One region of the Franzmannia qiaohouensis genome, then DNA from elsewhere that is predicted to be linked to it. Evidence: predicted binding sites of a transcription regulator. Region 1 holds the regulator's gene; the other holds the start of a gene.

Region 1 (3,400 bases):
GCATGATCCGCGACGGCGACAAGGTCATGGTCTGCCTGTCCGGTGGCAAGGACTCCTACACCATGCTCGAGATCCTGCGCAGCCTGCAGCGCAGCGCGCCGGTGGACTTCTCGCTGGTCGCCGTTAACCTCGACCAGAAGCAGCCCGGCTTTCCCGAACACGTATTGCCCGAGTATCTCGACGCCGCTGGCGTCGACTACCATATCCTCGAGCGCGACACCTACTCGGTGGTCAAGGAGAAGACCCCCGAGGGCAAGACCACCTGCGCGCTCTGCTCGCGGCTGCGGCGCGGCTCGCTGTACGGCTTCGCCGAAGAGATCGGTGCCACCAAGGTGGCGCTGGGCCACCACCGCGAGGATATTCTCGAGACGCTGTTTCTCAATATGTTCTTCGGCGGCAGCCTCAAGGCGATGCCGCCCAAGCTGCTCGCCGACGATGGCAAGAACATCGTGATCCGACCGCTGGCCTACTGCCGCGAGGCGGACATCGCCGAGTTCGCCCGGCGCATGGCGTTCCCGATCATTCCCTGCAACCTGTGCGGCTCGCAGCCCAATCTGCAGCGCCAGGTGGTCAAGGAGATGCTCGCTGAGTGGGAGGCCAAGCACCCCGGGCGGCTCGAGACCATGTTCAAGGCGGTGACCAACGTGGCGCCGTCGCAGCTCGCCGACCGCGAGCTGTTCGATTTCGCCGGGCTCGAGGACCAGCAGGCCCAGCGCCAGGCCAATCGGATCGAGGCCTTGGACCTGGCCCGCCAGGCCTAGTCGCAGACTCTGCGATGCAGATGCACAGCGCCCCCGCCGATCACTCGGCGGGGGCGCTGTCGGTTTCGCGGTCGGAGATGGCTAGAGGCAGCCGTCGCCCTCGGCGAGAGACTCGAGTGCCGACAGGTCGAGGATATTGACCTCGCGGCCGGCCACCGACACCAGCTGCTGCTGCTGGAAGCGGCCGAGAATGCGGCTGACGGTTTCCACTGCCAGGCCCAGGTAGTTGCCGATGTCGGCGCGCGACATCGACAGCCGGAAACTGTAGGCGGAGTAGCCGCGGCGGCGGAAGCGATTCGACAGCCCGATCAGGAAGCTGGCCAGGCGCTCGTCGGCGGTCTTGCGCGATAGCAGGCGCATCATGCGGCGGTCGTCGCGCATCTCCTTGCTCATGCTGCGAAACAGCTGTGTGCGCAGCTCCGGTAACTGTTCGGAGAGATGGTCCAGGCGGTCGAAGGGGATCTCGCACACCGTGGTGGTCTCGAGGGCAGTGACCGTACCGGGGTACAGCTCGTCGTCGATGGCGTCGAGGCCGACCAGCTCGCTGGGCAGATAGAAGTTGGTCAGCTGGTCCTCGCCGTTGCCCTCGCTGGCCAGCTGCTTGAGGCTGCCCGAGCGCACCGCAAACACGCTGGTGAACGCCTCGCCCTGGCGGAACAGCGTCTCGCCCTTCTTGAGTGGCGCGCGACGGCGGATGATGGCGTCGAACTGGTCGACGTCGGAGAGCTCCAGAGCCAGCGGCAGGCACAGTGAGCTCAGGCTGCAGGTCTGGCAGCGCGTCTCGTGCAGTCGTGCGCTTCTTGGAGCGGTGGCGGGGGCTGGCATGACCTCCTCCTGGGTGGTGGCGTTGCCCTCAGTATGGTGGATCATGGCGCTACGGCAAAGAATACTTTCCGGTGAGCTCATAGGATCCTCGAGTAGCGCGGCCCCTGGCCAGGCGTGAGATGGGCGTCGAAGGCCATCGCCAGGTGGCGAATCAGCAGCTTGCCGATCGGGGTGGCCGTCAAGGTCAGGCCGCGGCGCATCATCAGGCCGTCGCGTTCGGCACCCTCCAACTGGCGCAGGCTGTCGGCAAAGTAGCGCTCGGCGTCGATGCCGAAGCGGGTGCCGAGCTCGGCCAGGTCGAGGTGCATGTCGCACATCAGGCGCTCGATGGCGTAGCGGCGATACAGGTCGTCCTGGCTCAGGCGCACGCCGCGCTGGGTCGCCAGGCGTCCGGCGTCGAGCGCTGCCTCGTAGCCGGCCAGGTCGCTGGGATTCTGGGCATAGAGGTCGTCGACCCGCGAGATCGCCGAGACCCCGAGGCCCACCAGGTCGCTGTCGGCGTGGCTCGAGTAGCCCTGGAAGTTGCGCTGCAGGGTGCCCTGGCGTTGGGCCACGGCGAGGCTATCGTCGGGGCGCGCGAAGTGGTCCATGCCGATATGCACGTAGCCGGCGGCCTCGAGCATGTCGATGGTGGTGCGCAGGATGGCGAGCTTCTCCTCGGCGCTGGGCAGGTCGGCCTCGCTGATGCGCCGCTGCGGCGCGAAGCGCTGTGGCATGTGCGCGTAGTTGAACACCGAGAGCCGTGCCGGGCCCATGTCGATGACCTGCTCGAGCGTCGCGGCGAAGCTGTCGCGGGTCTGGTGGGGCAGGCCGTAGATCAGGTCCATGTTCAGCGAGCGGAACCCCAGTCGCCGTGCCTCGTCGACCAGGGTCTCGGTAAGCACGCGAGGCTGCACGCGGTTGATGGCCTTCTGGACCCGCAGGTCGAGGTCCTGGACGCCGAGGCTGATGCGGTTGAAGCCCAGCGCCTGCAGGTGGCGCAGGGTCAGCATATTGGCTTCGCGGGGGTCGATCTCGATGGCGTAGTCACGCTTGGGGTCGCTGCTGAGCCCGAAGCGGCTATCCAGACGGTCGACCAGGTCGCCCATCTGGTCGAGGGTCAGGAAGGTTGGGGTGCCGCCGCCCCAGTGCAGTTGGCTGACCGGTCTTGAGGTGTCCAGATGCCGCGCGGCGAGCACCATCTCGCGGTCTAGCCTGGCCAGGTAGGGCTCGGCCAGGCGGGTATTCTTGGTGGCGATCTTGTTGCAGGCGCAGTAGAAGCAGATCTTGCGGCAGAACGGCACATGCACGTAGAGCGACAGCGGCCGGCCGCCGGCATTGCTGCGCGTCAGCGCATCGGTCAACGCCTCTGCGCCGACGCCGTCGTGAAACGACAGCGCGGTAGGGTATGAAGTGTAGCGCGGCCCGCTGACGTCGTAGCGGCGAATCAGCGCCTCGTCCCAGGCGGAGGACGCCGCCGCCTGGGGCGGCGCGATGGGCGTGGCGTAAGACATGGTGGGCACTCCTGACGAGGATCTTGCGCCCATGCTAGCGCCGGCGCGGCGCGACGATCTTGCGTTGGATCAAGTTGCCGCGCATTCGTACCCAGGCTATCGGCGCTGCACTTAGCGAAGGACGCCGGTGGCAGGTCGGAGAGGGGGTTTCGATGCCATGGATGGCATCGGTAGCGCCCAGGGATGGTTTACAGCGCCACCTCGTAGACCTGCCGCCGGAACAGTCCTGAGCGGTGCTGCTAGCTAGCTGCGCAGACCCGCTCAACCACTGGCCTCGACCTGCCCCCGGCGTCCCTCACTATGGCCGCGGAGCCGACCCGG
Region 2 (3,400 bases), on a different contig from region 1:
GCTGCGCTGAACGGGGGGCGTGGGCATTAGCAGTCTCTCCGATCCGTGGGGCGAGGTGCAGGGCGGAAGACGGCTGTAAGGAGTGGTAAACTCGCCATTTGGCAGCCGATCGCTTGCGGCGATTGTTGCAGAGCCGCAGAGCAGACGCCAGCCACATTCGGCCCGCTACCGTCAGGAGCCCCATGCACGAGTTCAACGATGACCCTAGCGGTGAATCCGCCGATGCCATACCGCGCTGGTACATCATCCAGTGCAAGGGCGGTGAATCGTTTCGCGCCGCCGAGCATCTCGACAATCAGGGCTATGAGGTCTTTCATCCGGTGCTCGAGGTGCAGAAGAAACGCCGCGACAAGCTGGTATGGATCGCCGAGCCGCTGTTCCCCTACTACCTGTTCATTCGCCTCGATCGGCTGGCAAGCAACTGGCGGCCGATCCGCTCCACCCGCGGCGTGCTCAAGCTGGTCAGCTTCGGTCACGAGCCGCTGGCGGTAGATGATGCCCTGGTGCAGCTGCTGCGCGACCAGGCCTGCCGCAGCGATGGCGCCGGGCCGCAGGTCAACGTCTATTTCCGTGCTGGCGAGACCGTCGAGATCACCGACGGTCCGTTCCGCGATCTCAAGGCGGTGTTCGAGTCCCACAAGGGCGAGGAGCGTGCCGTGGTCCTGCTGACCATGCTGCACAAGCAGCAGCGCCTGGAGATGCCGGTCGCTCAGCTGCGACGCGACGGCTGAACGCCGCCGCCGTTTTCCCCTTTCGCAATCAGGAGACGCCATGACCACTATCGCTCCCCAGCGCGTGGTGCGCCTGCACTACGTGCTCAAGAATAGCCGCGGTGAGGTGCTCGACGACTCGCGGGCCCGCGGCACTCCGCTGGAGTACCTGCACGGCCACGACAATATCGTCGCCGGGCTCGAGCGAGCCCTCGACGGCCAGGCGGTGGGCGCCCAGCTCAGCGTTACGTTGATGCCTGCCGAGGCCTACGGCGTGCGCCGCGACGACCTGATCCAGGAGGTGGCGCGCGGCGCCTTCCCGGTCGACGATCTGGCGCCGGGCATGCGTTTCCAGACCCAGGGCGACGCCGGCCCGCAGGTCGTTACCGTGATCGAGGTGGGTGAGGAGCGCGTCACCATCGACAGCAATCATCCGCTGGCCGGCGAACGCCTCAGCTATGGGCTCGAGGTGCTCAGCGTGCGTGACGCCACCCGTGCCGAGCTGGCCAAGGGCCATCCGCTTGACGAGGATGTCGACCACACCCAGGTGGAGGACCGCAAGCAGCCCTGACCCGTCGTAAACTGACCTGGATCAATTCCGCTGTTCCTGCCGCCTCAGCGGGCGCGCAAACTTGATCCAGGTCAGGGCCGCACCGGCTCCCGCTGGCTAGAGTGAGACCATCACATACGCCACGGGAGACACGCCATGTACTGGGATGACGCCGTAATCTTTGGACTGGTGACCGTTGGCTTGATGGTCGCTTTCATGGCCGGCTGGGTGGGCTTCGTGATTCACGATCACAAGCGCCACGGCAAGTCCGGCAAATCAGATCAAGGTCGCGTGGAGTCGTCATCACGACGCTGACGCCACGCCCTGCACCGCGTCGTCAGGGTAGGGGGCCATGCCCCCTGTAGCCGGCCTTCTGGGCCGGCTTTTTTTCGCCTGTGATTGGTGTCTGTCGCCTAATGCCGACAGAGCCATGAGACTTTGCAAGAAGTGCGAAACGCTGGCGGAGAGGGGCGCAGGTGCTGGAGGGGGGGCTGGCGGGTGGCTAGTATTCAAACACTGTTCATAAACCGCCGAGGTGTTTCGATGTCAGAGCATGAGCCTACCGATCCGCGCAAGGGACTGAACGATCCGCGGCGTCGCAAGCTGTTGGCCGCCCTGGGGCTGGGTGGGGTCGCTGCCTATGTGGCACCGACGCTGTTCAGCCTGGGCCAGGCCCAGGCCTGGTACGAAGAAGGTATCGTTATCGAGATCGGCGGCCGTCGGCACCGGCGCCAGCGGCGCGGCTCCTATAGCCGGCCCAGCTACAGTCGCGGCTCCTACAGCCGTCCCAGCTACAGTCGGCCCAGCTACAGCAGGCCATCCTACAGCCGCCCTAGCTTCAGCCGTCCGAGTCGCTGGTAGTCGATGGATATTGTCTGGCAGGGCATGTCGCTACCGATGCGTCTCGATGCGGTGCCCGAGGTGGAACAGGCACTGGCGGCGGCGGCACCCGGGTGGCCGCAGCGGCGTCGCGCATCGGATGTGCCTTCGGCGCCGATTCATCTGTGGCGCCGTGGCGCCGGCTTCTGTCAGACGTCGCCGGCGCTTAGCCGTCCACTGCCGATTCCCACGGCAGCCTCGGCGGCGTGCAGCCTGATTGCCGACCTGATCCCCAATTTTCTGCTCGAACGGCCTGACTTGATTGGCCTGCACTGCGGCTCGGCGCTGGTTGGAGAGCGTCTGGTGCTGTTTCCCGAAGCACACCGCGCCGGCAAGAGTACCTTGAGTGCTGCTTTCGCCTGTGCCGGCTATCGGGTGTTCGGTGATGACGTGCTGGCACTCGACGCCGCTGGTCAGGGTATGGCACTGGGCATCGCGCCGCGGCTAAGGGTGCCGCTGCCGGCGAGCTTGCCGGCAGCCTTCAGTGCCTACGTCGAGGCGCATCGCGGGCCTGGCGATAATCGCTACCAGTATCTATCGCTGCCGGCGTCGCAGCTGGCCCGACACGGCGAGCGCGCGCCGGTGGGCGCCATTGTGCTGCTCGAGCGAGAGCCCGGCGCGGCGGCCGAGCTTCTGCCGCTGGCCCCAGGAGACGGATTGTTGCAGCTGTTGTGCCAGAATTTTGCCGCGGACTGGCCGGCCGAGCCGCTGCTGTCGCCGCTGCTGGAGTTGATGAAGCGGGTGCCCTGCTGGCTGCTGCGCTATGCCGACCCGCTGGAAGCGGTCGATGTGGTAGCAGAGGCGATGCGACAGCCGGCCGGCATTACTGCGTTACCGGCTAGCCGCCGCTGGCAGGAGGCTGCGCATTTGGCGCCGGAGGTTGATGAGGGGGCGCTGACAGGACGCTGGCAGCCAACCGCTGGCTGGCGAGCGCGACCGCTGGGAGATGAGCTCTTCATGATCAGTATGTTGGCCGAGCGCGCCGGCGAGGTGCACAGGCTCAATCCGGTGGCGGCGGGAGTCTGGCGCCTGTTGAACTGTGAGCCGCTGGGGGTAGACGAGGCCGCTGACCTGCTTGTCGAGGCGTTTCCCGGGGTGCCAATGAAACGAGTCGCAACTGATACGCGGCGTTTGTTTGCCGAGCTGTCTGGGGCGGGGCTGATCCAGCGGATATCATCTCAGCCGTGATCGATCTGCCTGGGGTCGGTCTGCAGTCGCGTCAGGAAGTTGGCGACCGGCTCGGGATGCGCGAGGTGGTAGC

What was found. The regulator FNR, encoded in region 1, switches genes on or off when oxygen is low (the NO sensors DNR and NnrR bind a similar motif). The targets are predictions, from matches to a motif close to TTGATNTANATCAA.
Region 2: the regulator FNR is predicted to act here: its motif matches at 1,343-1,356, upstream of ccoM (cytochrome c oxidase subunit CcoM).

What each region holds. Positions count from the first base shown of each region.
Region 1 is NZ_JARWAM010000003.1:227,292-230,691, reverse strand. Features, by position in the region: gene ttcA (tRNA 2-thiocytidine(32) synthetase TtcA) at 1-761, shown strand, start outside; gene fnr (fumarate/nitrate reduction transcriptional regulator Fnr) at 843-1,586, opposite strand; gene hemN (oxygen-independent coproporphyrinogen III oxidase) at 1,664-3,079, opposite strand.
Region 2 is NZ_JARWAM010000011.1:50,687-54,086, forward strand. Features, by position in the region: gene QC821_RS15320 (AmpG family muropeptide MFS transporter) at 1-27, opposite strand, end outside; gene rfaH (transcription/translation regulatory transformer protein RfaH) at 183-731, shown strand; gene QC821_RS15330 (FKBP-type peptidyl-prolyl cis-trans isomerase) at 772-1,281, shown strand; gene ccoM (cytochrome c oxidase subunit CcoM) at 1,417-1,575, shown strand; gene QC821_RS15340 (hypothetical protein) at 1,804-2,121, shown strand; gene QC821_RS15345 (PqqD family protein) at 2,125-3,327, shown strand; gene QC821_RS15350 (putative bifunctional diguanylate cyclase/phosphodiesterase) at 3,318-3,400, opposite strand, start outside.